DNA from 3 places in the Bacillus sp. LJBS17 genome. Region 3 is predicted to be linked to each of the others. Evidence: predicted binding sites of a transcription regulator. Region 3 holds the regulator's gene; each other region holds the start of a gene.
What was found. Region 3 encodes LexA, which represses DNA repair genes until DNA is damaged. Its sites were predicted from a motif close to CGAACATATGTTCG; they were not measured.
Positions count from the first base shown of each region.

Region 1: the regulator LexA is predicted to act here: its motif matches at 7,637-7,650, upstream of uvrB (excinuclease ABC subunit UvrB).
Region 2: the regulator LexA is predicted to act here: its motif matches at 7,650-7,663, upstream of ruvA (Holliday junction branch migration protein RuvA).

Region 1 covers NZ_CP079759.1:3,567,223-3,577,953, reverse strand. Annotated here, with positions in the region: gene ctpB (carboxy-terminal processing protease CtpB) at 1-305, shown strand, start outside; gene swrA (swarming motility protein SwrAA) at 689-1,042, shown strand; gene minJ (cell division topological determinant MinJ) at 1,121-2,314, shown strand; gene KXZ66_RS18525 (MFS transporter) at 2,362-3,696, opposite strand; gene KXZ66_RS18520 (TetR/AcrR family transcriptional regulator) at 3,727-4,296, opposite strand; gene KXZ66_RS18515 (PEP/pyruvate-binding domain-containing protein) at 4,372-6,867, opposite strand; gene KXZ66_RS18510 (CsbA family protein) at 7,313-7,543, shown strand; gene uvrB (excinuclease ABC subunit UvrB) at 7,729-9,714, shown strand; gene uvrA (excinuclease ABC subunit UvrA) at 9,722-10,731, shown strand, end outside.
Region 2 covers NZ_CP079759.1:2,751,392-2,762,122, reverse strand. Annotated here, with positions in the region: gene sgpA (spore germination protein SgpA) at 1-411, shown strand, start outside; gene KXZ66_RS14350 (YebC/PmpR family DNA-binding transcriptional regulator) at 514-1,236, shown strand; gene KXZ66_RS14345 (alanine/glycine:cation symporter family protein) at 1,277-2,731, opposite strand; gene KXZ66_RS14340 (hypothetical protein) at 2,895-3,035, opposite strand; gene KXZ66_RS14335 (DUF5412 family protein) at 3,042-3,410, opposite strand; gene KXZ66_RS14330 (hypothetical protein) at 3,573-3,695, shown strand; gene KXZ66_RS14325 (phosphotransferase) at 3,741-4,388, opposite strand; gene iolG (inositol 2-dehydrogenase) at 4,626-5,651, shown strand; gene KXZ66_RS14315 (MFS transporter) at 5,722-7,029, shown strand; gene bofC (sporulation cell-cell signaling protein BofC) at 7,077-7,589, shown strand; gene ruvA (Holliday junction branch migration protein RuvA) at 7,728-8,333, shown strand; gene ruvB (Holliday junction branch migration DNA helicase RuvB) at 8,344-9,348, shown strand; gene KXZ66_RS14295 (DUF2905 domain-containing protein) at 9,341-9,541, shown strand; gene queA (tRNA preQ1(34) S-adenosylmethionine ribosyltransferase-isomerase QueA) at 9,571-10,599, shown strand; gene tgt (tRNA guanosine(34) transglycosylase Tgt) at 10,626-10,731, shown strand, end outside.
Region 3 covers NZ_CP079759.1:2,019,815-2,030,545, forward strand. Annotated here, with positions in the region: gene pghL (gamma-polyglutamate hydrolase PghL) at 1-346, shown strand, start outside; gene KXZ66_RS10370 (YndM family protein) at 373-822, opposite strand; gene fosB (metallothiol transferase FosB) at 1,029-1,463, shown strand; partial or broken gene KXZ66_RS22565 (hypothetical protein) at 1,372-1,630, shown strand; gene lexA (transcriptional repressor LexA) at 2,001-2,618, opposite strand; gene yneA (cell division suppressor protein YneA) at 2,768-3,085, shown strand; gene KXZ66_RS10390 (YneB family resolvase-like protein) at 3,104-3,757, shown strand; gene KXZ66_RS10395 (DUF896 domain-containing protein) at 3,821-4,054, shown strand; gene tkt (transketolase) at 4,223-6,226, shown strand; gene sirA (sporulation inhibitor of replication protein SirA) at 6,379-6,825, shown strand; gene KXZ66_RS10410 (YneF family protein) at 6,911-7,129, shown strand; gene ynzD (aspartyl-phosphate phosphatase YnzD) at 7,203-7,376, opposite strand; gene ccdA (cytochrome c-type biogenesis protein CcdA) at 7,596-8,303, shown strand; gene KXZ66_RS10425 (response regulator) at 8,393-8,755, shown strand; gene KXZ66_RS10430 (CcdC family protein) at 8,834-9,325, shown strand; gene yneK (DynA interaction protein YneK) at 9,356-9,784, opposite strand; gene cotM (outer spore coat protein CotM) at 10,019-10,411, opposite strand; gene KXZ66_RS10445 (small acid-soluble spore protein P) at 10,492-10,638, opposite strand; gene sspO (small acid-soluble spore protein SspO) at 10,670-10,731, opposite strand, start outside.

The DNA.
Region 1 (10,731 bases), 1.5 Mb from region 3:
ATTTTTCCGCCGGGCCTTTACAGCTGAAAGAGCCGCTTAAAGTGGACATGAACAATGAAGACGTCAAGCATGCGCAGGTATTGTTAAAAGGTCTCAGCTTTGATCCGGGACGTGAGGATGGCTATTTCAGCAAAGACATGAAAAAAGCGGTTATGGCTTTTCAGGATCAAAACAAGCTGAATAAAACCGGTGTGATCGACACTCGCACTGCAGAGACATTAAACCGGCAGATAGAAAAGAAAAAATCAGATGAAAAAAATGATTTGCAGCTTCAAACAGCATTGAAATCATTATTTGTCAATTAAAGGAGATGGTATTCCATCTCCTGTTTCTTTGTGCTTAAAGAGATTATGGATCATAAGTCACATAAAAAATGAGTTTTTGACAAGAAATTAAAAAAATTTTCACAAATAAACATTTATAAAGGACTGTTATTACCCGATATCAATATATGAGAGAGACTTTCTAACGAGTTAATATGCATTTAAAATGAAACTTTTGCAAGTTGCCTAGTCTTTGTTTACTTCATACAATATAAGAAGGTTCTAAAAAGAACAGTAATCAGGTTAATGGCAGCTGAACGACAGGTATTTAAAGAGTAACGTTAGCGAGAATGCTTGTTAGCACTCCAGTACTGCTGCTTATACTGGCCCGTGCTTATCTGTATAAAGAAAATGGGGGTTCACAATTGAAGAGGGCAAGTATTGTGCGTGAAAAAAAATATTATGAATTAGTGGAACAATTAAAAGACAGAACACAAGACGTAACATTTTCAGCTACAAAAGCACTAAGTCTTCTTATGCTGTTCAGCAGATATTTGGTCAATTACACCAATGTCGAATCAGTAAATGACATTAATGAGGAATGCGCCAAACATTATTTTAACTACTTAATGAAAAATCATAAGCGATTAGGAATTAATCTGACAGATATAAAAAGGTCGATGCATCTAATCAGCGGGTTATTGGATGTGGATGTAAACCACTATTTAAAGGATTTTTCACTATCGAATGTCACGCTGTGGATGACGCAAGAGAGATAAACTCTCCTGAGGATATCCAAGCCATTTAATATTTGATAGAATATAAGTAACATGTTTGGCTTGAGGCGGTGAGAGATAGTGTCTGTTCAATGGGGAATTGAACTGTTAAAAAGCGCGGGCCTGTTCTTCTTACACCCGCTTTTCTGGTTTTTTATCATCATAACCCTGGCTTTCGGCTATGTAAGAATCAAACGGGAACGAAAAACCTTTCATACAAGAATAGCAGATATTTATGATGATCTGAAATTTACATATACAAAGGGACTGATTCCAGGTCTTCTTTTGTCAGTTATTTTAGGTGGACTCGGAATATCGATTCCTCTCGGTTTACTTGCGATTATTGCCGTTATCACTGCAGCGGCAGCGTTCACTCTTCGCGCAAACTGGATGTCTGCTGCATATATCGTCAGTGTGAGTATGCTGATAGGTTTTGGACTGCAAATATATCAGGCGGAGCCCTTTCTGGAGAGATTTCCGCAAGGATTTGCAGTTGTTTGGCCGGCTGTAGCTGTGTTTCTAGGTTTGCTGATTATCACTGAAGGAGCGGTTGCTTATCGTTCTGCGCATGTGAGAACATCACCGGCACTTGTCGTAAGCAGCCGCGGTTTGCCGATCGGACAGCAGCTGGCAAACCGGGTTTGGCTTTTGCCGCTGTTCCTTCTCGTGCCCGGTAATGGTTTAGAATCGCACCTTAGCTGGTGGCCCGTGTTTACTGTTCCCGGCGGCTCATTCCATTTTCTATGGATTCCTTACTTTGTCGGATTTGGACAAAGGGTACAGGGATCGCTGCCTGAAACGAGTATAAGGATCACAGCGAAACGCGTTTGTATTCTCGGTCTTGCCGTCGCAGTTCTCGGTGCAGCGAGCTTACTGTGGACGCCGCTTGCGGGGGCAGCGGTCTGTACTGCTTTGTTAGGGCGCATTTTTCTGTCCATAAAGCAAAGAGTGAATGATAACGCGGCTCCGTTTTATTTCTCGAAAAGGGATCAGGGCTTAATGGTGCTTGGGATTATCCCCAATACGCCGGCTGAGGACCTGGAATTGAAAATCGGGGAAATCATAACGAAAGTCAATGGCATACCGGTTAAGAATGTTTCTGATTTCTATGAAGCGCTTCAGCATAACCGTGCATATGTAAAGCTTGAAATTATCGGTTTGAATGGAGAAATCCGTTTTGACCAGCGAGCTTCTTATGAAGGAGAACATCATGAATTGGGCATCCTCTTCGTAAAGGATGACCGTGAAGACGAAGCAGCCGCTTCTGGATCATAAAAGGCAGCCCGGCACCGCAGGAAGATGCGATGCCGGGCTGTTTTGCGTTACGCTGAGTTTTTTTCTATCCGTGCCGTTTCATCAGATTTGATGCCCAATGAAACAAAAACGCCGATGATGGCTACAGCAAAGAGAATCATAAATAGGGTGTGATATCCCGAAATCAGGCCAATTAAGGCTGATGAAATGATGCTTCCGAAATAACGGAAGGTCGAGAAAATCCCGGATGCCACTCCTGACATACCGGGGTCTACTGTGGCAAGGGATGAAACCTGCATGCTGGTCAGACCGACTCCGGAAGCGAGCCCGCCAAGGATAAGAGAGAGCATGAGGAACAAGACAGAATGCGAGCTGCTTAACAGCAGAAATAATAGATTCGCACCAGCCATCATGGCAAATGAAAGAAAAATAATTTTTTTTGCTCCCCATTTGTGATGGAGCTGCGCGCCCACCCAGTTGCTGGCTGACATGAAGATCGAAAATACAGAAAGCGCCATCCCGCTGTTAGACGTATTAAGCCCAAATTGGTTCGTCATAAATAACGGCATAATCAATAAGACGGCATACATCATCAAATTGCTTAACAAGACTGATAGATTCGCATTTGTAAAGGTTGAGCTTTTAAACAGTGCAAAGTCAATGATAGGGTGCTTGGTACGTTTTTCTCTTCTGAAAAAAAGCGGAACAAAAAGAAGTATCAATACACTGTATACCGCATATCCCCATGGAGCCTCATTTTTCGTCAGCAGGATAATGGAAACGATGCTGCCTGCAAGCAAGAGAGAGCCGATGATATCCAGCGGCGCGTCAGATTTATTTTCTTTATATTGAGGAAACATCGTTAATGCCGTAAATAAAGCAATAGCGAGGAACGGGATGTTGACCCAAAAAATCGAATGCCAGCTGAAGCTGTCAATCAGTATAGAGCCGATAAAAGGCCCGAGTGCTGCACCAAGTCCCGCACCCAGTCCGAAAAATCCAAACACTTTCGGTAGGCGTTTTTCGGAAACAACATGCCGGATAATGGCAATGCTGTTTGGCGTAAGCAATGCCCCGCCGACAGCCTGCAATGCCCGAAAGACAATTAACAGGAGCAGACTCGGTGAAAGGGCGCAGCCTAGAGATGCGATTAGAAAAAGGCCGACTCCCCATAAGTACATTGTTTTATTGCCGTACATGTCACCGAGCTTTCCTGCAATCGGCTGTGTGACTGCCATCACGATTAAATAAACGGTAACCACCCAAGTGATGCTTGCGATGGACTCGTTATACGTATGGGAAATAGATGAGAGCGCGACCGCGATCATCGTTGAATTAATGGGAGCCAGAATGGCCCCCAATAATAGCGAGACGATCAGCGCCCATTCTTTTCTTGAGCTCATTGGGATCCTCCTTTTTATTATGCCAAGGAGTTAATCAGCAGAAATTCCTTTGACAAATAGAGCTGTGCTGTGCTCCAGCATTTTTTCCTGGGGCATTGATATGACCCGGTCTCCTAAGTGGAGACGGTGAATGAAATAACCGAAGATAATCGACATGAACACGTCGGCATTCTCCGCTTCATTTCCTGTCTGAATAACCCCTTTCTCACCCATCGTTTTGAGATAATCAACCAATAGCTGTTTCATAGATTGGGGATATTCAGTGACGTGGTTAATGACATCCTGAAACATGGCCGGTTCACGAAAGCTGATTTTAATGATATCTTTTCTATGTTCGAGCTCCTCCAAGAGACAGATTCCGATATGAAGCAGGTCTTTGTACAAATCCCCTTCTGTTTGTTCCAAAATGCTGCCTCTGTTTGAAGAATGCTGAGAAAGCAAAGCCTCAACCAGTCCTTGTTTGTTTTTAAAGTTCCTGAAAATCGTCGCTTCACTTACATTTGCTTTTTCTGCAATTTCTTTTGTAGTTGTTGCGCGATATCCTTTTTTGACGAGCAGCTGCATGGCAGCGTCAAGGATTCTCTTGTTTGTCGGTCTCAATACGTTTCACCTCACGAGTATACTGGCAGGACAAGTATACACCCGCCCCGCTTGTATAAGAAAGAGGGGGACGCATCAGGACCGGCTGACAACTGTGATTTTGCCGCTGCTTCCGTCAACAGTGATGATGTCACCGTCTCGCAGTCTTTCGGTTGCCGTGCGTGTGCCGAGAACGGCTGGAATGCCGTATTCACGGGCAATAATCGCAGCGTGAGACAAAATGCCGCCTGTGTCTGTAATAATCGCTTTGGCGTCTTGAAACAGGCTGGTCCATAGCGGTGTGGTCATCTTGCAAACGAGTACGTCCCCAGGCGCGAATTGAGAAAATTCATTGGCGTCCCGAATGATTTTCACCGGACCTGTCGCAATGCCGCTTGATGCCGCAATGCCAAAAATATGATTCTCTGTGTTTTTTTCATCCTCTATCACAGCGCCGACAATTTCTTCAGCTGCTTTGAGCTGTTCTTTTGTCGGGGTGCCGAGGTAGGCAGGGGCTTGGGCCAGCTCATACTCATGAAAAATCTGTCTGCGTTTTTCAGCCTTTTCTTGCAGGGATACAGGGTGAAGAAGCGCTTGTTCCACTTCGTCGTCATATAAAAACCAAAGGTCCTCACGATCTTGAATGACACCGTTTTCCGCCAGCAATTCACCTATCTTCAGCAGAAAGATTCTCGCCTTGGCATCCAGCATGGCGTCAATATAAAAGTGGTGATCATCTTTTATATTTGCAGAGTTCAGTGTCCATTGATAATAGCGGTCAAATTTGGTGCGCAAACCGGGATCTTCTATGTTTTCCAAGAATTCATTGTATAATTTCTCTCGTTTTTCTTTCGTTTTCTGAAATTCATTGTCAAAATGATAGCCATTACGGACATAATTTTGAATATTAGCCAGAGCGAAATACGGATTTTCCACCCAGATTTGTTCAATCAGATCATGACTTTTAACAGATCTCCATCCGTATTCTTGCAAGAATTCATGGACGTTCTTCAGGAAGTGTCTCCCCTCATCTGTTTGTTCTAATTTCTCCTGGAGCTGTTCAGGCTTGTTGTTTTCAAAAATGGTCAGAAGGTTCGGGTTCTCCTGAACTTCCACAGAAAATAGCCATAAGCAACGGTCCGTTTCCAGTGATTTGTTCATTTTTCCTGTCAGCATCTCGTAAAAATGAGCGTTTTCGGACTCTCCTTGAATGTCCTGATACATCGCTTGCAGTTTGTTTGTTAAAAGGATTTGCGGGAAAACGATATTGAAGTGCTCTTCATAAGCCGTGAGATAAAAGGCCTTTAGTTTTTGAAAAGCATCCAGTGCGCTTTCTGCGGTATGCTCAGTTTGTGCGAGCTGGTCCAGTGTCCGGTAAAAAGGGAGGTATGTGTGATTGATGATGTCATACATATGCTCCGATAAAATCGGGAAAAGCTCTTTGCCGCAGTCTTCAGAAGGAGGCTGCTGTCCACCTTGGTTTTTGGAATAAATATGTCCGCGATAAAGTTTTACTTCATCAACAACTACACCAATCGGAAACTTTTGCATGCTCTTCTTCAAGCCATATTCCAATGCCGGCACGATGAAGGATGAAAATAACGGACTCACCGGACCTTCAATATTAGACTCCATGTTAAGCCAGAAATCATTCATATCAGTGTCGGTAATCATGAAGCTGCGTTTTTCTTCTGCCGCCTTTTTGTCCTGATCAATGGTTGTAATCGGGCGAGCTTGCAGAAGGTATATTTGATGATCAGCAATTCCAAATTCTATATCGACAGGATATCCGTACAGGTCTTCGGTTTTTTTTGTGATTTCAGCCAATTCAATCACTTGTTCATCTGTAAGGCAAAAACGGCTGCGCATGTCTTCACTGGTTTCTTTTTCAGCAATTCCTTCTGCCGCAGACTCCATGTAGATTTCCTTTGCACCTATTTCTTTCTGAATCTCAAACGAAGATTTATTAACAATGAACGTGTCTGGGGTAACACTTCCTGAAACAACAGCTTCACCCAACCCGTAGCTGGCGCTGATTAAAAGCTCTCTATCATCATGGGTAACAGGGTTGCGGCTGAAGATAACACCTGACATTTCTGAATCGATCAGCCCCTGAACGACTATTCCCATTAACGGCTCTGCGATTTGATTGTTCATTTTTTTCTTATAGCTGCTGACCCGCCCAGAAAAAAATGAGGCCCAGCATTCTTTCACTTTAGCCAGAAACTCTTCCTCTGTTTTGATATTTAAGTAGGTTTCATATTGACCCGCGAATGAGGCGCCTTCTAAATCTTCCGAAGCAGACGAAGAACGCACGGCTACGGATCGATATGATTCTCTAAGCTTATAAAAGGAACTAGTCAGCTCATCTTTCAGCTCATCCGAAAATGTTCCAGAAATGATCCCGCTTTCGACGTTTTCACTAGTCTCTTGAAGCTGGTTGTCCTCCATAAAACGTGCGAGCGCATTCGTTTGAATAATAAACCCGTCCGGAACAGGAAGACCGTGTTTGGTCAATTTAATCAAATTCATTCCTTTTGCTCCAGCCAGCTGGCTGGACTCTTCTGCCTGGCGAAATAAAACAGAATACATATTTGAAACCCCTCTTTTCTTCATTCATTTTGTTTTTCTCTCTAGTCTTTTTATTGCGGAGCCTGTGTTTAAAAAATGATAGTAAACACTATCATTCAATTGTAGGTTTTCAGGAAAATGCTGTCAAACGCAGAAAGTCCTAAATAAAATGAATAGTTAAGTTGGTTATATTATCCTGAAAAATGCGGCCGTACTGGTACTGTATGCCTATTTTCTTTTATTCTCGGAATCTGGCGGCGGACTTGATGATGTAATAAAAAAAGTGCCGCTGATTAGAACAGCGGCACCATGGAATAAGTTTTGACCGGCACCAAAATGCAAATATGGTGATTGATTTTGGCTGAAAAGGGGTATGGTGTAGGAGAGGGAGCGAATGCACGATTGTCCGATTCTTCATTTTTTACTATAATCAGATCAGATGAAGAATCCCTGAGGAGGGTTTTTGTTGATTACAAAAGCCGTTTTTGCATTGTTTTTCCCTTTTATGCTTGTTGTTCTATTTACTAGAGTCACCTTTAATCATTATGTGGCGATCGCTTTAACAGCTGCATTGCTGTTTGCCTCTTATTTAAAAGGCTATACAGAAACGTATTTTATTGTAGGATTGGATGTTGTGTCTCTTGTGGCTGGCGGACTGTACATGGCCAAAAAAGCTGCAGAGAAAAAAGAAGAATAAATCGGACATAATGAATATAAAGACTGAATACCTGCTTTTACGATTTAAAAGCAGGTTTTTTATACACAAAAACAGCTGGAAATAAAAAACCACCGAACTTTAGTTCGTATTTTTAGTGATTTTGCTTTCCATTGTGTTACTATATCTATAGGAAGATTTCGTTAAAGAAACGGAGGCTTATTTTTGTGAAAGATCGCTTTGAGTTAGTCTCGAAATATCAGCCCCAGGGAGATCAGCCGAAAGCCATTGAAAAGCTTGTGAAAGGAATTCAGGAGGGCAAGAAGCATCAGACTCTGCTGGGTGCGACAGGAACTGGGAAAACATTTACGGTGTCTAATTTGATTAAAGAAGTCAATAAGCCGACTCTCGTGATTGCCCATAACAAAACCCTTGCTGGACAGCTTTACAGTGAGTTCAAGGAATTTTTTCCGAACAATGCTGTCGAGTATTTTGTCAGCTACTATGATTATTATCAGCCGGAGGCGTATGTGCCTCAAACGGATACATTTATAGAGAAAGACGCTAGTATTAATGATGAAATTGATAAACTGAGACACTCCGCCACATCAGCTTTGTTTGAGCGCAGAGATGTCATTATTATTGCGAGTGTATCTTGTATATACGGCCTCGGTTCGCCTGAGGAATACCGGGAAATGGTCGTGTCACTGCGGACTGAAATGGAAATTGAGCGTAACGAGCTGCTCAGAAAACTTGTAGACATCCAATATGCCCGCAACGATATCGACTTTCAGCGCGGTACATTTCGTGTGCGCGGGGATGTAGTGGAAATCTTTCCGGCATCCCGTGATGAGCATTGTATCAGAGTTGAATTTTTCGGTGACGAAATCGAACGGATTCGGGAAGTGGATGCGCTGACAGGAGAAATTCTCGGCGACCGAGATCATGTTGCGATTTTCCCGGCATCCCACTTCGTAACGCGGGCCGAGAAAATGGAGAAGGCGATTCAAAATATCGAGAAGGAGCTTGAGGAGCAGCTGAAGGTCATGCACGAAAACGGAAAGCTCCTTGAAGCGCAGCGTTTAGAGCAGCGGACAAGATATGATCTTGAAATGATGCGTGAAATGGGTTTCTGCTCCGGCATCGAGAACTATTCAAGACATTTGACTCTGCGGCCTCCAGGTTCAACGCCGTATACGCTTCTTGATTATTTCCCAGACGATTTTATGATCGTGGTGGATGAGTCGCATGTGACAATTCCCCAGGTGCGCGGCATGTTTAACGGAGACCAGGCGCGGAAACAGGTGCTCGTGGATCACGGCTTCCGGCTTCCATCAGCGCTTGATAACCGTCCGCTTCGTTTTGAGGAATTTGAAAAGCATATGCACAATATCGTGTATGTATCAGCAACACCAGGGCCGTACGAGATTGAACATACAGATGAAATGGTCGAACAGATCATTCGTCCGACGGGGCTTCTTGACCCGCTTATTGACGTCCGTCCAATCGAAGGTCAGATTGACGACTTGATCGGCGAAATTCAAGCAAGAATCGAGCGAAATGAACGGGTGCTTGTGACAACTTTGACGAAGAAGATGTCAGAGGATCTGACCGATTATTTAAAGGAAATCGGCATTAAAGTAAACTATCTGCATTCTGAAATCAAGACGCTTGAACGGATTGAAATTATCCGCGACCTGCGCCTTGGCAAGTACGATGTGCTTGTCGGCATCAACCTGCTGAGGGAAGGTTTGGACATTCCCGAAGTATCCCTTGTTGCGATTTTGGATGCGGATAAGGAAGGTTTCCTTCGTTCGGAGCGGTCGCTGATCCAGACCATCGGACGGGCAGCGAGAAATGCGGAAGGCCGCGTCATTATGTACGCCGATAAAATAACGAAGTCTATGGAAATTGCGATTAATGAAACAAAACGCCGCCGCGAGCAGCAGGAGCGGTTTAATGAAGAGCACGGCATTACGCCGAAAACGATAAATAAAGAAATTCGCGATGTCATTCGTGCCACAGTAGCAGCTGAGGATAAAGCGGAATACAAAACAAAAGCCGCGCCGAAGCTGTCGAAAATGACGAAGAAAGAACGCCAGAAAGTCGTTGAACAGATGGAGCATGAAATGAAGGAAGCCGCCAAGGCGCTTGACTTTGAGAGAGCCGCGGAGCTTCGCGATTTACTTTTAGAGCTAAAAGCGGAAGGATGATGAACAAATGGCTATGGATCGGATAGAGGTGAAGGGAGCCAGGGCGCATAACCTGAAAAATATAGATGTAACGATTCCGAGAGATCAGCTTGTCGTTGTCACGGGTTTGTCCGGATCAGGTAAATCCTCCCTTGCCTTTGACACGATATATGCTGAAGGACAGAGACGGTATGTCGAGTCGCTGTCTGCTTATGCCCGCCAGTTTTTAGGGCAAATGGATAAGCCTGATGTGGATGCAATTGAGGGGCTCTCTCCCGCCATCAGCATTGATCAGAAAACAACAAGCCGTAATCCGAGGTCTACTGTCGGTACGGTAACTGAGATTTATGATTATCTGCGTCTTTTATATGCGAGAGTAGGGAAGCCTCATTGTCCGGAGCACGGAATTGAGATTACATCCCAGACCATCGAGCAAATGGTGGACAGAATTCTGGAATACCCGGAACGGACGAAGCTTCAGGTGCTGGCGCCGATTGTCTCGGGCCGAAAAGGCGCTCATGTCAAAGTGCTTGAACAGATTAGAAAACAAGGCTATGTCAGAGTCAGAATTGACGGCGAGATGGCTGAGCTTTCCGACGATATCGAATTAGAAAAGAACAAGAAGCATTCCATTGAGGTAGTCATTGACCGGATTGTCGTGAAAGAAGGCGTGGCAGCCCGGCTGTCTGATTCATTGGAAACGGCGCTCCGTTTAGGTGAAGGACGGGTTATGATCGATGTCATCGGTGAGGAAGAGATGATGTTCAGCGAGCATCATGCCTGTCCGCACTGCGGATTTTCAATTGGTGAGCTTGAGCCGCGTCTGTTTTCGTTTAACAGTCCGTTCGGGGCGTGTCCGACGTGTGACGGTCTCGGAATGAAGCTTGAAGTGGATGCCGATCTTGTCATTCCCAATCAAGATTTGTCATTGAAGGAGAATGCGGTCGCCCCTTGGACACCGATCAGCTCACAATATTATCCTCAGCTGCTTGAGGCAGTCTGCACCCACTACGGGATTGATATGGATGTGCCGGTCAA
Region 2 (10,731 bases), 730 kb from region 3:
GAATTAATGGAGGATCAGAACGACGGTAACCGAAACACCACGAATGTAAATAACCGTGACCGTGTTACTGCTGACGATCGTGTTCCTTTGGCAACTGACGGAACATATAACAACACGAATAACCGAAACATGAATCGGAATGCAGCGAACAACGGGTATGACAACCAAGAAAACAGAAGACTGGCTGCAAAAATTGCCAACCGTGTGAAACAAGTGAAAAACGTCAATGACACACAAGTTATGGTATCGGATGACCGAGTAGTTATCGCAGTCAGAAGCCACAGAGAGTTCACAAAGTCTGACAGAGATAATGTCATAAAAGCAGCGCGCAACTATGCAAATGGCCGTGATGTCCAGGTATCAACAGATAAAGGGCTGTTCAGAAAACTTCATAAAATGAACAACCGCTAGGAAGGAAGGGCTGCCGGAAGTGATATTCGGCAGCCTTTTTCTTTGCATCAGCGAACAATTCCCATTAAAGTGTACATAGAAAATGTAAAAGAAGGTGAAAACATGGCAGGCCATTCCAAGTGGAAAAACATTCAAAAAAGAAAAAATGCACAGGATGCAAAGCGCGGCAAAATATTTATGAAGCTTGCAAAAGAAATCTATGTGGCAACGAAAGAAGGCGGAGCGGATCCAGAAGCAAATTCAGCATTGCGTCTTGTCATCGAAAAAGCAAAAGGCGCCAATATGCCGAATGAAAATATAGATCGGGCCATTAAAAAAGCTGCGGGAGGCCAAGACGGAAGCAGCTATGAAGAAATCACCTATGAAGGCTACGGCCCTTCAGGGATTGCCGTCATGGTTGAATGCGTAACAGATAATAAAAACCGAACGGCGTCAAATGTGCGGACAGCCTTTAATAAAAATGGCGGAAGTCTGGGAGAAAGCGGATGTGTAGCCTTTTTATTTGAACGAAAGGGGTTCATTACGATAGACCGTACTGAACGGCAAATAGAAGAAGATGAGCTCATGCTTGATGTGCTTGAAGCAGGAGGAGAAGAGCTGCGAATTGAAGAAAACCTATATGAGGTGTTCACAGAGCCTGAGCATTTTGAAGAGGTGAAAACAGCCCTCGAATCGAAATATCTAATTTCTTCGGCGGAGGTGACCATGCTTCCCAATACCTATGCAGAAGCCGATGATCAGGCTGTTGAGAAGCTGGAAACATTAATAGACGTCCTTGAAGATGACGATGATGTTCAAGAAGTGTATACAAACTATCGCTCATAAAAAACCGGCACGATGTCATATCGGGCCGGTTTTAGTATGTTCAGGAGACACGTTCACTTTCATGAGTGTATTCTTTCTCCCAGAAATCAGCGTTTTTGATACCCAGCGCTTTTGGATCAAAGACCGGGTCTAAGCCCTGCTTCTTTTGGCGCTCATAATCCTTTAAAGCAAGGAGCGCCGGCTTGGCAAGCAGCACAATGGCAATGACGTTCAGCCATACCATAATGCCAAGCCCTGCATCCCCTAATGCCCAAGCAAGTGAAGCTGTTTTCACAGTACCATAGAACGTGGCGGCTAAAATAATCAGTTTTAAGCCAAGCATCGCCCATTTGCTTTCTCTGCCTCGTGCTAAATAGGCGATATTTGTTTCTGCGATGTAGTAATACGCCATAATTGTTGTAAAAGCGAAGAAGAATAAAGCGATGGCAACAAAGCCTGCACCGAATCCGGGAAGAACACTGTCAATTGCCGCTTGTGTGAAACCAGGTCCTGCTTCTACGCCTTTAAGCTGGTGAACGATAAAGGAACCATCTGCAGCCTGGGTATTGTACATGCCGGTAAACAATATCATGAAAGCTGTAGCGGAACATACAAACAAGGTGTCAATATAAACAGAAAATGCCTGAACCAGTCCCTGCTTGACCGGATGAGAAACCTCTGCAGCAGCTGCTGGATGCGGGCCTGTTCCCTGGCCGGCTTCGTTTGAATAAATGCCACGTTTAACGCCCCAGGAAATCGCCATGCCGATCAAGCCGCCAAAAGCGGAATCCAATGCAAAGGCGCTTTTGAATATTAATGAGATCACAGCAGGCAATTCAGACACATTCATGACAATAATAATCAAAGACAGCAGGATATATCCAATTGCCATAAATGGAACAATCATTTGCGCCGCATTGGCAATTCGTTTGACGCCGCCAAAAATAATGAACCCTAATAATAAAACCAGACCACACCCTGTGACGAAAGGAGAGATGCCGAATGCATTTTGGATCCCAGCCGCAATGGAGTTGGACTGTACGCCCGGCATTAGAAAGGCCATTGCAATAAGGGCAGCAGCGGCAAATAAGACGGCAAACCACTTAATGCCTAAGCCTTTTTCTATATAATAAGCAGGGCCGCCCCGATATTGACCGTCTTGTTTCACTTTGTAAATTTGAGCAAGCGTTGATTCTACAAAGGCACTCGCCGCCCCGATAAAGGCAATCGCCCACATCCAGAACACTGCACCGGGTCCGCCGAATGCAATTGCTGTCGCCACTCCCGCGATGTTTCCTGTGCCCACACGGCCGGACAGCGCAATCGATAACGCTTGGAAAGATGAAACGCCGGCTTCAGAGCTCTTGCCTTTGAACATCTGAACAATCATTTCTTTTAAATGTCGGACTTGTAAAAAACGGGTCATAATTGAAAAGGCGAATCCAATTCCCAATAAAATATAAATGACGGGCGTACTCCATAAGACCGCATTCAAACTAGCAACAAAATCTGCCATCAAGCTTCCCCCTCACTTCAAATTCGAATACATGTATAAAAAGGATTTTGGTCTAATCGAACTATTTCTACAATCGATTTGTCACATTATATGACCTGTAATTATCAATAAGAAGAGGAAGGGAAAAAGAAAAAACGCGGCGTATCGACTACGCTGCGTTTTTCTACAGAGGCAAACTTATGGCAATTGTTATAAAATCCTTCAGCAACAAATAGCCTAGTTCAGTCAAACCGTATATAAAGGATAAAGCAATCACAAAATGATTGAAATGCTTTTCATCATTTGTTCCGTTCATCTTATTCATGTTTCATCACCTCACTGACGCCTGCGGCGGTTCTTCACGTATCCAATGATCATCTTTTCGCCAATCATACGTTTCATCAGTATCGAGATGTAAAGTCTGATTGCCGATTTTCACTGTATTGTAATTGATCCACGTCACTGCTGGGCGGCTGTCCGGGTAATTCCAGTAGATTGTTCTCTTGACAAGTGTTTTTTCATTTACAAGTTCACCTCTGGCTGCATCTAAGCTCAAGGTGTTTTCGGATACATAAGTGTTTAACGTATAGCTGCCGTCCGGCGATTCAACAGATTGGACGAGATTCCCTTTCGGAACGTTTTTTAGTGAAAATAACATCCAATAAATGGCGCCGCCGAAGAAGACCAGCAGGGCAAACATAATAAGCGGGATGTTGCTGCGTGTCTTAATGTGACTCTCTCCCTTTTTTTCTCTCATTTTACTATATATCGGATTCATATGATCTTTACATTTCTTTAAAATTACCTTAATAAAGCAATGATAAGATGAAATAAAGCCAATAAAGGGTGAGGGGAGACAGAAATGGAAAAAACGTATTGTCATTCCGGCGAGAAGGACCCAGAAGCGGTCTACTTAACTGTGAGAGGCTATCGAATTAAGCTGTCGCCTGAACAAATGAAACTGATTTCTGCCGTCAGAAAGTAAAAAATACATGATAAAGGCAGCCGCTTGTGCGGCTGCCTTTTTGATTTAAGAATATTTTCTTTTCCGCTGTGCGAAATGCTTTTGAAACCAATCTTTCTTATATAAAAATGCGATGATCTCCAGCCAAAAACCCGGAATCTTTTTGGGGAATATCGGTTTTTTGTAGAGTGCATGATATGCGGATTTTAAGTCGTCCCACTGCGTGCATGTTTTTGTCTGCTCAAATCTCGCAACATCAATCACCCGCACCGCCCCGGTTTCTGTCAATATCAGATTTCGCAAATGAATATCTGACGGGTTCAGTCCGGCTGCCCGGGCGTCAGAAAGCGCTTCTTCAACCTGCTGAATCATGTCATCACTGATTGCAATGCCTTTCTTCAGACAGTTATAAAAGGTTTCACCTTTAATATATTCCATGAGAATAAATGAATCGCCAGTTTCGTAAATGTCAGGATAGAATGCGGACCCGGCTAATTTTTCATAGATCGCTGCTTCTTTGACTGCTGTCGCTCGATATTCCGGAAAAAATACTTTCAGCGCCATTTTTCGACCGCCTTCTGTTAAGGCAAACACATAGGCGCTTCTTCCCTTGCCGATTAGTGTTAATTCCTCGGATTTCTCTTTGACTTTATCAAATCTGCTGTTCTTGCGGTATATGACGGAATGGGCCAGTGCCTCTGCTTTTGTCAGCATTTCATTCACCTTCTTTGCTCTATTTTATGCAGTTGTTTATAGGAAAATCATAAACTGTTCAGGAAAAAGAGCCTAATTCTAGTGTATCTGGTCTTGAAGAAGAAGGCTACTTATAAGCATGAATTGTGATAAAAGTGACATAGAACGTTTAATTTCCATTCTTGAAAAGCGCTTACAAATGGGATAGTATTAATTTTAAATAAAGCGCTTTCGTGAATGATCAAGGGGGAAGAAGCTATGACAAAACAGATTGTGACAGGGATTATCGGTGCAGGCCGCATCGGCAAACTTCATGTTCAAAATATAAGCCGGATTCCTCACATGAAAATAAAAGCAGTCTCTGACATTCAGGCAAGCCGTATAAAAAGCTGGGCCGACAGTCATCAGATTGAATACATAACCTCTGATTATCGTGATTTATTACATGATCCTGATATTGATGCTATTTTTATTTGCTCTCCTACAGCCGTACATGCACAGATGATCAAAGAAGCAGCCGAGGCGAAAAAGCATATATTTTGTGAGAAGCCCGTTAGTTTCTCTCTGGACGAAACGAGTGAAGCGCTTGCGGCTGTCCGGAAACACGGGGTAACACTTCAAGTCGGATTTAACCGCCGCTTTGATCCTCATTTTAAGAAAATCAAAACGATTGTTGAAAATGGTGAAATCGGTACACCTCATTTATTAAGAATCACGTCCCGGGACCCAGAACCCCCGAATATAGATTATGTCCGTACGTCAGGCGGATTGTTTATGGATATGTCGATCCATGATTTTGATATGGCCAGATATATTATGGGAAGCGAAGTGACGGAAGTGTATGCCAAAGGGGCGGCTTTGGTGAATCCTTCTTTTGCGGAGCTGGGTGATATTGATACAGCTGTTATTACACTGACTTTTGAAAACGGTGCCATGGCTGTGATTGATAACAGCCGCCAAGCTGTGTACGGATATGACCAGCGGGTTGAGGTTTTCGGGACGAAAGGCTCTGCAGCGGCTGACAATAGCAGGCCGACAACGGTTGAGGTGTCAACAGCTGATTTTGTGATGAAGGATAAACCGCATTTCTTTTTCCTTGAACGCTATAAGGATGCATATGAGGAGGAGATTCTCCGTTTTGCAGAAGCGATCGGCACAAACCAGGAGACTCCCTGCACCGGCAATGACGGTTTACAGGCCGGAAGGATCGCCAGAGCAGCACAGCAATCGCTTGCTTTTGGCATGCCTGTCAGCATTGAGCACACTGAAAAAATCGCTTTTTAATCTAACAGGATTACAATTCAGCAAGCTTGGGTATATACTCCATTGATACTTTAAGTAGGCGGTGGAGAAAATGAATACAGTACATGCTAAAGGAAATGTTTTGAACAAAATCGGAATTCCTTCTCACATGGTTTGGGGTTATATTGGCGTTGTCATCTTTATGGTTGGAGACGGCCTCGAACAAGGCTGGCTGTCTCCTTTTCTCGTTGATCATGGTCTCAGTATGCAGCAATCCGCATCGTTATTTACCATGTACGGCATTGCTGTCACCATCTCAGCTTGGCTTTCAGGAACGTTTGTCCAAACTTGGGGGCCGAGAAAAACGATGACTGTCGGATTGCTTGCATTTATCCTCGGTTCGGCCGCTTTTATCGGCTGGGCGATTCCTCATATGTATTATCCGGCTCTTTTGGGCAGCTATGCTCTTAGAGGCTTGGGATATCCGCTGTTTGCATACTCTTTTCTCGTATGGGTGTCATACAGCACCTCTCAAAATATTCTCGGCAAAGCCGTCGGCTGGTTTTGGTTTATGTTTACGTGCGGCCTTAACGTGCTCGGCCCGTTCTATTCCAGCTATGCAGTTCCGGCCTTTGGAGAAATCAATACGCTTTGGAGCGCTTTACTGTTTGTGGCGGCAGGCGGAATTCTTGCCTTATTTTTTAACAAAGATAAATTTACTCCGATACAAAAACAAGATCAGCCGAAATGGAAAGAACTGTCGAAGGCATTTACGATTATGTTTGAAAACCCAAAGGTAGGCATCGGCGGAGTGGTCAAGACGATTAATGCGATAGGACAATTTGGATTTGCCATCTTTCTTCCTACTTATTTAGCAGGATACGGGTATTCGGTTTCGGAATGGCTGCAAATATGGGGGACGCTGTTTTTTGTGAATATTGTGTTTAATATCATTTTCGGTGCAGTCGGAGATAGACTTGGCTGGCGCAATACGGTCATGTGGTTTGGCGGTGTCGGATGCGGTATTTTTACGCTGGCGCTGTATTACACGCCTCAGCTGATCGGGCATCAGTATTGGGTGCTCATGATTATCGCCTGCTGCTACGGCGCGGCTTTAGCAGGATACGTTCCATTAAGCGCGCTTTTGCCGACGCTTGCACCTGATAATAAAGGTGCTGCCATGTCAGTGTTGAATTTGGGATCTGGTTTATGTGCGTTTATCGCGCCGGGCATCGTGAGTCTTTTCATTGGGCCGCTCGGTGCAGGCGGCGTGATTTGGATCTTTGCGGCATTGTATTTTTTCAGTGCCTTTCTGACGCGATTCTTGACAATTTCTGAGCAAAGCACAGATGTGTATACGGAGGAACGGTTTGTCAGGGAAAATGTGCAGACAAATTTTGATAAAACGGTTAAGCAGTAGCCTCTTTGGTCAAACTAATCATAAACGTGTGCAAAGAGGTGTAGAGGGTGAAACGATTCAGCACGGCGTATCTTTTGCTGGGCATTCTTTGCTCAGCGGCAGTATTTTTATTAGGAGCTCCTTCCCGCGCACTTGGCGCGGAAGTGGAGCACTATGAGCCGCTGCAGGTGCATGTGCAGCTTGAAAAGGTGTATTTGGACGGCGATGTCAGCATTGAGCATAGGCATGAAAAAGTGTTTTCTATGGATGATTTTTGGGCAGCTTATGCCGGATGGACGCTTGTGGAACAAAAAAAGGGATATGTGCTCTTCCGGAAGCAAATGGACGATATATCTCCGCTCAGCAAGGTCAACGGGTATATCGGTGTATCGGATAATGGAGTGATTTCCACTTTTCATGGGCGGCCTGAGCCAGCTTCCGAACCAATTCAGTCTTTTTTTCAAATTGATTTAGAAAGGCTGGAAAGCCATATGCAAAAAAATCTGCTGAAAGGCATTCCATTTCGGACAAAAGCGGAGTTTGAGGATGTCATCGAACATATGAAGACATACAGCGGGTAACGTCCGCTGATTGAAGACATGTATTCATGTCTTTTTTTTCGTGAAAGAATGAGAGAGAAGCGAACATATGTTAACTTTTCTATAAGACTTTGGCTGTTTTTATGGTACAATGAAGAACAGTCAAAGAGGTGAATTTGCGTGATTGAATTTGTTAAAGGGACGATTGATTATGTATCTCCCCAATATATTGTCATAGAGAACGGCGGCATCGGCTATCAGATTTTCACGCCGAATCCGTTTATATATAAGGAGAGAAGCCAGGAAACGATTTTTACATACCATCATATCAGAGAGGATGCTTTTTCGCTTTACGGTTTTTCAACAAGAGAGGAGAAGGCGCTCTTTACAAAGCTGTTAAACGTGACCGGAATTGGCCCGAAAGGAGCACTTGCCATCTTGGGCTCGGGTGATCCCGGAGCGGTCATCCAAGCAATTGAAAATGAAGATGAAGCTTTTTTGGTCAAGTTTCCTGGAGTAGGAAAGAAAACCGCACGCCAGATTATTCTAGATTTAAAAGGAAAGCTGGCAGATGTTGTGCCTGAAATGATTGAAAATCTGTTTAATCATGAAGAAAGGCTTGAAAAGCAAACAGCGGAAACGGCTCTTGAAGAAGCACTTGAAGCCCTCAGGGTTCTCGGATATGCTGAAAAAGAAATCAAAAAGGTGCTTCCTCACCTTAAAGAAGAAATTGGGCTGACAACAGACCAATATGTGAAAAAAGCATTACAAAAACTATTAAAGTAAGGTGATGTTCATGGATGAACGGCTCGTCTCAAGTGAAGCAGACAACCATGAATCAGTGATAGAGCAAAGCCTGAGGCCGCAAAATCTGGCACAGTATATCGGGCAGCATAAGGTAAAAGAAAATTTGCGCGTGTTTATAGATGCGGCGAAAATGAGACAGGAGACGCTGGATCATGTTCTTCTGTACGGGCCGCCCGGACTCGGAAAAACAACGCTTGCTTCGATTGTTGCTAATGAAATGGGAGTGGAATTGCGGACGACATCAGGGCCTGCTATTGAAAGGCCTGGTGATTTGGCTGCTATATTAACGGCGCTGGAACCGGGAGATGTATTATTTATTGATGAAATACATAGGCTGCACAGATCGATCGAAGAGGTGCTTTATCCTGCAATGGAAGACTTTTGCCTGGACATTGTGATTGGCAAAGGCCCATCTGCCCGCTCGGTTCGGCTCGACCTTCCGCCTTTTACGCTGGTGGGAGCCACGACGAGGGTGGGGCTTTTGACGGCTCCTTTAAGAGACAGATTCGGCGTCATGTCTCGCCTTGAGTACTATACACAAGAAGAACTGGCGGATATTGTCACAAGAACCGCTGATGTATTCGAGGTTGAGATTGATAAACCGTCGGCTCTTGAAATTGCAAGAAGATCGAGAGGGACGCCCCGCGTGGCGAACCGCCTGCTGAGAAGGGTGCGCGATTTCGCCCAAGTGCTGGGTGACAGCAGGATTACGGAAGACATTTCTCAGAATGCGCTGGAGCGGCTTCAGGTTGACCGTCTCGGTTTGGATCATATTGATCATAAGCTGCTGATGGGCATGATCGAAAAATTCAACGGCGGCCCAGTAGGCCTTGATACGATTTCAGCTACCATCGGCGAGGAATCGCATACGATTGAAGACGTATATGAACCATATCTGCTGCAAATTGGATTTATACAAAGAACGCCGCGTGGAAGGATCGTGACACCGGCCGTTTATCATCATTTCCAAATGGAGGCTCCCCGATATGACTGAATTTCCTAAGATCATCATGATTCTTGGTGCTGTTTTGCTTATTATCGGAGCAGTTTTGCATTTTGTCGGCAAGATGCCGGGAGATATTTTTGTAAAAAAAGGAAATGTCACGTTTTTCTTCCCGGTTGTCACTTGTATTATTATAAGTGTGGTATTATCAATTTTGCTTAATCTTTTTGGCAGAATGAAATAACAAAAGACTAGAATAAAGGTGAAATCATCATGAAAGTCGATTTATTTGATTTTGAACTACCAGAACGTTTAATTGCACAAGTACCGTTGGAGCAGCGTGATGCTTCAAGGCTGATGGTGCTCGATAAACATACAGGAGAGCTTACTGACAGCTCGTTTAAACACATTATCAGCTTCTTTAACGAAGGCGATTGTCTAGTCCTGAACAATACCCGGGTACTGCCTGCGCGGTTATTCGGCACAAAAGAGGATACCGGCGCGAAAGTGGAACTTCTTTTGTTGAAACAGGAAACCGGTGATAAATGGGAAACACTTGCCAAACCGGCGAAACGGGTGAAAAAAGGAACTGTTGTCACATTTGGAGACGGAAGATTGAAGGCAATCTGCACGGAAGAGCTTGAGCACGGCGGCAGAAAGATGGAATTTCAATATGATGGTATTTTCTACGAGGTGCTTGAATCCCTTGGAGAGATGCCGCTCCCTCCATATATCAAAGAACAGCTTGATGACAAAGAGCGCTACCAGACAGTGTATTCAAAAGAAATCGGCTCTGCTGCTGCGCCTACAGCTGGCCTTCACTTCACGGAAGAAATCTTACAGCAGCTGAAAGACAAAGGCGTGCAAATTGAGTTCATCACACTGCACGTAGGCCTTGGAACGTTTCGCCCTGTGAGTGCCGATGAAGTGGAAGAGCATAATATGCATGCAGAGTTTTATCAAATGTCAGAAGAAACGGCTGCAGCCTTAAACAAAGTAAGAGAAAATGGCGGTCGGATCATTTCTGTCGGCACGACCTCGACACGCACGCTTGAGACGATTGCCGGGGAACATGACGGGCAATTTAAAGCATCAAGCGGCTGGACATCTATTTTTATTTATCCGGGCTATGAATTTAAAGCCATTGACGGAATGATTACAAACTTCCATTTGCCGAAATCGTCATTGATTATGCTGGTCAGCGCGCTTGCTGGAAGAGAAAACATTCTGCGTGCCTATAACCATGCAGTGGAAGAGGAATACCGTTTCTTCAGCTTCGGAGACGCGATGCTGATTATATAATTTGAGAACAGGAGGCCTCATCAAAAGTGGCTGAACAACCAATACGCTATGAATTTATAAAAGAATGCAAACAAACAGGAGCGCGGCTGGGCAAAGTGCATACGCCTCACGGCTCCTTCGAAACGCCGGTTT
Region 3 (10,731 bases):
GGGAAATCATGAATATGTCATTTCATTACACGGGTACGCAGAAGAAGATCAGCAGATCGAAGTCGGCGGTACAGATCGCGTAAGAGCGGCAGATTTAGTTGAGAAATTGCAGCATGCCGGTTTTCCTGCTGTATTGCTCAATCCGGACCATCCACATGCGGGCGTTAGTCCGAATAACATTGCAAATAAATCAAAAACAGGTTTAAGTATCCAGATAGAAATGAGCACAGGGTTTCGAAAGTCTTTGTTCGGCATCTTTTCTTTAAAAAGCAGAGCTGTTACTCAAAATGAGAGGTTTTATGAGTTTACAGAAGTGATGTTCCGTTTTCTCAAAAATAGCTACTGAAAAATAGGAGGCGATAAGACAGCCTCCTATTCCTTATGCTTCTCATTCGTTTCGGGAAACAGCTCGTCCGCGGCTTCCGTTTGATACTGTAAGGTGTTATCTCTCGCTGACAGTTCATTTCGGAAATTTTCATCAAGCACATTTTTCAGTAAATACCGATGAAAAAAGTATTCAAAAACAGTAAGACAGGCAGCGGAAAGGAGAGCTGCTCCAAATGGTGAGAAATCGTTTCTTGTTTGGGTTAAAACAAATACCCAAAGAATAACGAATGAAAGGCCAAAGTCAGCCAATGAAGCTGTAATATTGTTTGTTCTGGGTAAGACGAGCATGTCACCAGAAAGATAGGACACAAAACCTAAGAAAAGTGCAATAAACATCACACTTAAGAAGGATGCGTGATAGACTCTGTCCAAAATCACATATAAAAGGGCGAGAGTGAAAGCAATCTTTGAAGCAAGCGCAATGATATGTTTCATTTGACCACCTAATTTGTTATTTTTTGAAGAAAATTCTTGGGCGTAAACAAATGATAAATAATGCAATTCAAAACCATTCATAATGGTCATGTTACTATTTTAAACAGTCCGTTTTTGTTTACACTGGTATTTTTTTCAGCAGTATGAATCTTTTTATGAAAAAAGTCGTATATGTGGATGATCAGCTTTCAAGGGGGGAATGATTTGTGGAGATAAAAGGAATCAATCACTTGTTATTTTCAGTTACGCATTTGGATACATCGATTGATTTTTATCAAAAAGTGTTTGATGCAAAGCTTTTGGTAAAGGGAAGAACAACTGCATATTTTGACATGAACGGCATCTGGCTAGCGCTTAATGAAGAACCAGACATCCAGAGAAATGACATTAAGCTTTCTTATACCCATATTGCTTTTACAATTGAAGATCATGAATTTGAGGAGGTATCAGCTAAATTAAAAAGACTTCATGTCAATATTCTGCCTGGCAGAGAACGAGATGAACGCGATCGAAAATCAATTTATTTTACCGACCCTGACGGCCACAAATTTGAATTTCATACCGGAACACTTCAAGACAGGCTTCGATATTACAAACAAGAAAAAACCCATATGCACTTTTATGATGAAACGGCCTTTTGATATCACACACCATATTTCATATAAGGTTAAATTTAAAGAAGGGTGTTGGTGGAGACTTTATGTTTGGGGAAGGTTTCTACCCGATTAGTTCAACGATGCCATATCTTTTGAACTGCACAAGTGATTCGGTGAAGGAGAATTTGAAATACATATTACATTTTATATGAAGAAAGCGAGCTGTTTTAACAGAGTGTTGAACTACCTAAACTATGTACTAAATTTTCAGTTATATCAATTGCCTCGCCCTTTAATAAATATAAAACCGCATCCTTCCACGACCTAAAAATGAAACGTTTTTAAGAAGATAGCGTCTAATATTCTAAACGTTCATATTTTGAATAAAAGTTTCCTGAGGGAAAGAAAATTTCTTGACTTCAACAATTGTTTGGTGGATAATTATGGTGTAAACATGATGTTCTTTTTCCTCCTATTCAGGCTCGCACCCAAAAGTCAGGGCGAGCCTGCTTTTTTTGAACAACAAACCCCCTCTCCGTAAAGGAAAAGGGGGTTATTTCATGCATCTGATAGATCAATAGATTAATGGACGGTTCTGAACACGCCAATCACTTTCCCTAGAATGCTGACATTCTGCAAAATGATAGGTTCCATCGTTGGGTTCTCAGGCTGCAAGCGAATGTGTGTATCCTCTTTATAGAATCGTTTTACAGTTGCTTCATCATCTTCTGTCATCGCAACTACAATTTCCCCATTGTTCGCTGTGTTTTGCTGTTTAACGATGACATAGTCCTTATCGAGAATACCAGCATCTATCATACTGTCTCCCATAATCTCCAGCATAAATACATGCTCGTCTGGAGGAACCATGCGGTCAGGGAGCGGAAAATATTCTTCAATATTTTCTACTGCTGTAATAGGAGATCCCGCCGTGACTTTCCCGATGACCGGTACATTAACGACCTGGCTTTGCGGAATGTCTACTTCTTCATCAAGAATTTCTATTGCTCTTGGTTTTGTCGGATCCCGTCTGATCAGCCCTTTTGTTTCCAAGCGGGCCAAATGGCCGTGGACAGTAGAGCTGGACGCAAGCCCGACAGCCTCTCCGATCTCTCTCACGGAAGGCGGATATCCTTTTGATTTAACCTCTGCTTTAATAAAACGGAGGATATCAAGTTGCCTTTTTGATAGCTTCGTCATTTTTCGCACCTCAAAACGTCGATTTTAAGAAGATTATAGCATGATTTTCCTTACAGTACAAACATAGGTTCGAAAAAACAATTGACAGAAACGTTTGTTCGTATATACTGAAATTATAAAAATGCGAACAAACATTCCTGTTGGAGGTTATGATCATGAGTAAAGAATCTATTATTTTTGTCGGTCTGTTCACAGTGATTTTGAGCGCGGTTATCCTTATGCTGTCATATACAAGCAGCGGCCAAGAGCTTAATCAGTATGTTAAAATAGAAGTCCAGCAAGGCGACACACTCTGGTCAATTGCTGATCAGGTAGCCGATACAAAAAAGATAAACAAAAATGATTTTATTGAATGGGTAGCTGATAAAAATCAACTTCAAACCTCTGATATCCAGCCGGGTGATGAGTTAGTGATCCCATTGAAAAAGAAGCATCAGGATGCATATGAATTAGCAACTGTAAGATAGAGAGGAAAGAGAGATAAAATGAAAGCACTCATTTATGCCCGTGTAAGCACAAATAAAGAACAGCAGGAAACGTCATTAAAGCGGCAGGAGGAGGAGCTTACGGCCATTGCAGCGGAGAACGGCATGGAAGTGGTCAAAGTGATTTCAGAAAAAGCCAGCGGATATGAAATGGATCGGGATGGTGTATTTGAGCTGCTTGATGTGATTAAGAACGCTGGAATTGATGTCATTTTGGTTCAGGATGAGACTAGGCTCGGACGGGGAAACGCAAAAATCGCACTGCTTCATTGTATTTATAGAGAAGGTGTGAAAGTCTATACAACGGCTCATAGAGGTGAACTGGAGTTATCGGAGGCTGACTCAATGGTCTTGGAAATCGTCAGCATTGTGGAAGAGTATCAGCGAAAGATTCACAACATGAAAATCAGACGGGGAATGAAACGTGCAGTAAAAAACGGTTTTAAACCGCAAAAAAACTTAAAAAACCAACATGGGAACAGTGGAAAAGAAAAAATAGAGGTGCCAATCTCAGAGATCGTCCGCCTGAGAGCGAATAAACTGACGTTTGCTGAAATCGCGGCTACCCTAAGAGGGTTTGGCTATGATGTCTCTAAAGCAACCGTTCACCGGCGTTTTCAGGAATACATAGAGAATGAAGAGACAGCAGAGTGAATCAGTTGTAAAACTTTTTTTGATCTAGTACTATATAGACAAAATGCAATAAAGGAGTTTAACATGATTTCAAACGCGAAAATTGCCAGAATTAATGAACTTGCTGCCAAAGCTAAAGCTGGCGTTATTACAGAAGAAGAAAAAGCCGAACAGCAAAAGCTCCGTCAAGAGTACTTGAAAGGTTTTCGTTCTTCTATGAAGAACACGTTAAAAAGTGTGAAAATCATTGACCCAGAAGGCAATGATGTTACACCAGAAAAGCTAAAAAGAGAACAAAGAAATAACAAACTTCACTAATATAAGAGGAATACGGCAATATCGTATTCCTCTTTTGCATATACTATAATCAAAACTCTTATGTGACAAAATTCAACAAGTTTCTCTCAAATTTAAGCTGAAACAGTTGAGAAAAAGTCGTCAGACATTTATGATGTAAGGGTACAACACATAAGGAAGGGGATTTTTATGGATACAATTGAAAAGAAATCAGTTGCTACCATTCGCACACTGTCAATAGACGCTATTGAAAAAGCAAATTCTGGTCACCCAGGGATGCCGATGGGAGCCGCTCCAATGGCATACACGCTGTGGACAAAATTTATGAACGTAAGTCCGGCAAACCCTGGCTGGTTTAACCGTGACCGTTTTGTTTTATCTGCTGGACACGGGTCAGCACTATTATACAGCATGCTTCATTTAAGCGGGTTTGATCTTAGTATTGAAGATCTTAAGGGATTCCGCCAGTGGGGCAGCAAAACACCAGGACATCCGGAATTCGGACATACTGCCGGTGTTGATGCTACAACAGGTCCGCTTGGCCAAGGAATTGCCATGGCAGTCGGTATGGCAATTGCTGAACGCCATTTAGCGGAAACATACAACCGCGATTCATTTAACGTAGTCGATCATTATACATACAGTATTTGCGGTGATGGTGATTTAATGGAAGGTATTTCTTCTGAAGCCGCTTCACTCGCAGGCCATCTTCAGCTTGGCCGTCTGATCGTACTATACGATTCTAATGACATCTCTCTTGATGGAGACCTCGACCGTTCATTCTCTGAAAACGTGAAACAGCGTTTTGAAGCAATGAATTGGGAAGTTCTTTATGTTGAGGATGGAAACAATATTGAAGAATTAACAGCGGCTATCGAAAAAGCACGCCAAAATGAAAAGAAACCTACATTAATTGAAGTGAAAACGACAATCGGATTCGGTTCACCTAACCGTGCCGGTACATCCGGTGTTCACGGTGCGCCGCTTGGTAAAGAGGAAAGCAAATTAACAAAAGAAGCTTATGCGTGGACATATGAAGAAGACTTCTACGTTCCGTCAGAAGTTTATGAGCATTTCGCTGCAGCTGTTAAAGAATCAGGTGAGAAAAAAGAACAAGAATGGAATGCTCAATTCGCTAAATATAAAGAAGTTTATCCTGAACTTGCTGAACAGCTTGAACTGGCAATCAAAGGAGAGCTTCCGAAGGACTGGGATCAAGAGGTTCCTGTGTATGAAAAAGGAAGCAGCCTGGCATCCCGTGCATCTTCCGGTGAAGTTCTCAACGGACTTGCGAAAAAAATTCCTTTCTTTGTCGGAGGTTCTGCTGACCTAGCGGGATCGAACAAAACGACTATTAAAAATGCCGGTGATTTTACAGCGGTTGATTACTCAGGCAAAAACTTCTGGTTTGGTGTACGTGAATTTGCGATGGGTGCAGCCTTAAACGGTATGGCGCTTCATGGCGGTCTTCGTGTATTCGGCGGAACTTTCTTTGTCTTCTCTGATTACCTGCGTCCTGCGATTCGTCTTGCAGCGTTAATGGGCCTTCCTGTGACATATGTCTTCACACATGACAGTATTGCGGTTGGTGAAGACGGTCCGACGCACGAGCCTGTTGAACAGCTTGCTTCACTCCGTGCAATGCCTAACCTTTCTTTGATCCGTCCAGCAGACGGCAATGAGACAGCAGCAGCATGGAAGCTTGCAGTGCAAAGCACTGACCACCCAACAGCGCTAGTGCTTACACGTCAAAACCTTCCTACCATCGATCAAACATCTGAAGAAGCATTGGCAGGAGTAGAAAAAGGTGCATATGTCGTTTCTAAATCTAAAAACGAAACACCTGACGCTCTTCTCATCGCTTCCGGATCAGAGGTAGGTCTTGCAATTGAAGCGCAGGCTGAATTGGCAAAAGAAAATATCGATGTTTCTGTTGTCAGCATGCCTTCAATGGACCGTTTTGAGAAACAATCTGATGAATACAAAAACGAAGTCCTTCCTGCAGATGTGAAAAAACGTCTTGCAATTGAAATGGGCTCATCATTTGGATGGGGCAAATACACGGGGCTTGAAGGTGACGTTCTCGGCATAGACCGATTCGGTGCATCTGCTCCTGGTGAAACCATCATTAACGAATACGGCTTCTCAGTTCCGAACGTAGTGAATCGAGTTAAGGCATTAATCAATAAGTAAGCTTTTGAAAGAGGATGAGTCAAATCATCCTCTTTTTCTTGTTTATCCGACAAAAATAGTATTGGCTGTTTAACAGTAATAGACAATTCTTTCTTTTCTTTTTTTGTATAATAGAGAGCAAATGAAATGCTGCTGGAAAAGGGGATGAAAAGATGGAACGTCACTACTATACGTACCTGATCAAAGAGGAATTTGCCAATCACTATTTCGGCCGGGAATCGGTTATGTTTGAGCTGTTTCAAGACTATCATTGGACAAGCCTTGAAAAGCAGCAGTATGAAATGACAGAGAAACAGATTCAATATATTACACAACCAATCCCGATTTTACATATGCATCAGCGGTTAAAAATGAATTTAAACAAGACGGATTACAGGCAGCTGGATTATATTTATAGAATAGCTTTGCCGAAAGCAAAAGGCCACGCGACGTTTATGATGAAGGAGCACATGATAGAAATTGTGGCTTCGGGAGATTACGAGGCAGAAACGATATTCTTTGAAGTGTTAAGAAAAGTAAGCCCTTGCTTTTTAGCAATGGATTTCAATTCGAAGCGTTACGGATGGCTAAATCCAGTGAAAGAAAGAAATTTTGTCTAAAACCGAAGAAAAAGAGATGTAAATGTTGTATAATAGCTTTTGGTTTAGTACACTTTAAACTAGACAACATGAAGGAGGAAATAAAATGACTTTATGGGTTGGCATCCTAGTGGGCGTTGTTGCATTGCTCATAGGTGTTGCACTCGGGTTTTTTATTGCTCGTAAATATATGATGAGCTACCTGAAAAAGAATCCGCCTATTAATGAACAAATGTTACGCATGATGATGATGCAAATGGGAATGAAACCTTCTCAAAAGAAAATCAATCAAATGATGAAAGCCATGAATAATCAAACGAAATAATACGTAAAGATTATGATATAGAGAAACATGGTTATAAAATAAAAAACCCTTATACGGGTTTTTTATTTTGCAATCATTCATCACCCGCTACTGCTCGAAGGCGCTGCTTTTGATATTGTATGAGAAGATGGTCAAGCTCCTGACTGAGCTCTATCGTAATATGAGATGTCATTCCGTTCGCCATGACAATTTGCAGCAGCTCTGCTCTTTTTTTTTCAATTTCTTTTAATAGATGCTCTCTAATCACAGGGATGTATCCTTTCATACATTAGATCTTCAAAGTGAATGTTTATATTATATCCATATTTATACTAATTTTCAAATGAGAAGGAGTATAATGTCTCAATGTCAAATTAAATTATATAAGTTTTTTCTGAAAATAGAAATCCTTCAAGTGAAAGTGTTAAAAAAATGAAATGATTTTGTCATAACTTGAAGGAATGTCAAATCATGAAGGGATGATGACATGGGAGACGTGAATTATTTTTTGACATTCGGTGCGGGATTTTTATCCTTTATTTCGCCTTGCTGCCTGCCGCTTTACCCAGCTTTTTTGTCATATATTACAGGGGTCAGCATGGACGATGTAAAAACAGAAAAGCTGCTGCTGCAGAAAAGAAGCCTGTTTCATACTTTGTGTTTTTTGCTTGGCTTTTCAGTCATTTTTATTGCTTTAGGCTATGGAACATCTTTTATTGGCAGCCTGTTTAGGGATTATCACGATGCGATTCGGCAAATTGGCGCGTTGCTTATTATTTTGTTCGGTTTCATTACACTCGGTGTGTTTCGGCCTGAGGCTATGATGAAAGAGCGGAGAATCCATTTTAAGCATAAACCAAGCGGGTTTTTAGGGTCGGTCTTAATCGGAATGGCATTTGCAGCTGGATGGACACCATGTACCGGTCCGATATTAGGTGCTGTTATCACACTTGCAGGCACCAATCCGGGTTCAGCGGTGCCATACATGATGTTATATGTACTCGGTTTTGCGGTACCGTTTCTTTTATTGTCTTTTTTTATCACAAAGCTGAAGTGGATAAGGAAGAACCAGCTTTTCATTATGAAAGCTGGCGGCGTTTTGATGATTGTGATTGGTGTGCTGTTATTCTTTAATTGGATGAGCCTGATCATTATTTTGCTGTCAGATCTTTTTGGAGGCTTTACTGGTTTTTGACGGTAAATTACTTTCGTACTACTAATAATCCTTTTGTTTTTTGGTACAATAAGACTATTATCTGTGGAAATCGATTGTTGGAGGGGAATATGACAAGAGTTTTAGTTGTAGACGACGCCAAGTTCATGAGAGTGAAAATCAGAGAGATCTTGGAAGATGCAAATTACATAATCGCAGGCGAAGCGGCGGACGGTGAACAAGCAGCGGACCTGTATAAAAAACTGCGACCGGACCTTGTGACAATGGATATTACAATGCCGGTGAAAAACGGCATAAAAGCGCTTCGTGATATCTTAACCTTTGATCCTAAAGCGAAGGTCATCATGTGCACCGCCATGCGCCAGCAAAGAATTGTAACGGAAGCAATTGAGCTGGGGGCAAAGGATTTTATTGTTAAGCCGTTTGAGGAAACAAAAGTGCTGGAAGCTGTAAGCCGCGTTATGGGACATTAAAGTCATTTCTTTTCAAAATGGTTTTTTTTATTGTTTTGGAGTATAGTATATAGTATCAACACTCCGAGAAACAAAGGAATGATAAGTATGATGATTATAGTTTCATCGATTATTGCTGTGTTAATGGCTGTAGCTGTGATGGTGGTCAGAATAAAGTCCTCTGACAAGCCTGTTTCACCAAAAAAAATCATTCTTCCGCCGATTTTTATGAGTACGGGAGCGTTAATGTTTTTATTTCCGGTATTTTGGGTAACTGGTGCAGAGTTTTTGGAAGCATTCACTTTAGGTGTGATTTTCTCTATTTTTCTAATCAAAACTTCTAAGTTCGAAATTAAAAATAATGAAATTTACATGAAACGCTCTAAAGCATTTGTTTTTATATTAGTCGGTCTTTTGGTGATCAGAATCGTGATGAAATCCATCTTGAGCACATCAATCGATTATGGTGCACTGAGCGGAATGTTTTGGATTCTGGCTTTCGGTATGATTGTGCCTTGGAGAATCGCCATGTATTTATCATATCGAAAACTTCATAACGAGCTGCAGTCAGCTAATATTCAAATGAATTAAAAAACCTTTCCTCTTGTCAGGAAAGGTTTTTTATTTGAGAAGGGTCTGATAAGGTTCCAAATCGATTTTTTTGTCCCGCAGATGCCTTTTTAAGAAGGTATGGTCTCTTTTAGGAGTTGCGAGAATATAGCCTTTGATCATAAGTTGCTGATCAATCTTTGCTACCTTTTCTTTTAATGCAAGCTCACCGATTTTGCCTGCGATTTTGGCTTTTGCTGCATCTCTGAACAGTTCTGGCACCGGCGCAGTCAATTCATCTAGAAACTGTTTGTTTTCATCGTTCCATAAATGTCTGCTGTTTTCAATATAGTAATCCTGCCAATCAAGCTCTGATCTGCCGTCCTCTTTTGGTAAACGCTTTAAAAACTTTCGAAACATGAAAAAACCGCCGATTGATAATAAGACTACCATCATGATCACCCAAAACAGAATAAACCATAAAAACCATCCTTCCAGCATCAATCATTCCCCCTTATTCTAACCATATTGTATACGAAGAGAGATTAGAAGAACACAGTAAAAAAAGAATAGAAAAAAGTGATAGACGTCTAGTCAAAAGAGATAGTAGATCATATTCTATTGTATAGTGAATCTGCTATTTGGCCATGGGAGAGTCACTAGAGGGTATTTGACGATAAATGGACGGAAAAAAAAGTCACTTTCATAATAGGGGATGAAAGTGACTTTTTATGTTTAGCTGAGAGGAAATTGAAGAGAAAAAGAAGAGCCATCTTCTGTTTCTTTATTGACGGCGACTGTGAGTATTTGATTTTCGCATTCGGCTTGAATTGTTTTGTCATTAAAATAAAAAGGAAGCATCATTTGTTTTTCAAAAGTCTGTCCTGACGATTTGACAGTTAAGATGAACTCGCATCCAGAAAGGGTAACTGTTACTTGTGTAGGCTGTAAAAAAGTCAGATCCGCTTCTATAATATACTGCTGACTAGTTTCATATAAATCAATAGGCAATGTTTCGTCGTACCAGGCGAAGGGGTCTTCAAAAAATTGCCGAAGCCATTCATCCATACTATCGAAATCATTTGCATCGTTGCGTTTTGAATGGTCCATGGAAGCATTCCTCCACATATCAACCTTGCTTAACATCATATGCGGTGGATTATAAATGGGTGAACGCATAAAAAAACAGACACTAAGGTCTGCTTTTCTTACATATCATGGCTTGAGTTGTGCTTTTGTCTTGTATGGTTTCGGTTCTTTACCTTTTTGCTTCCGCTTAGAGGCTCAGGTTGGCCGGGATTGTGTCCTTTGGGGGCGTTTTTATGCATATCTTTACTTGTATTCTTATTGGTCATAAAATGAGAACCTCCTTAAAAGAGTTCGGTGTTATTGATTGGTTTTTCTTTTTTTGTTATTTTGGCGTTCTGCTTCAGTCAGTACAAGCTGGT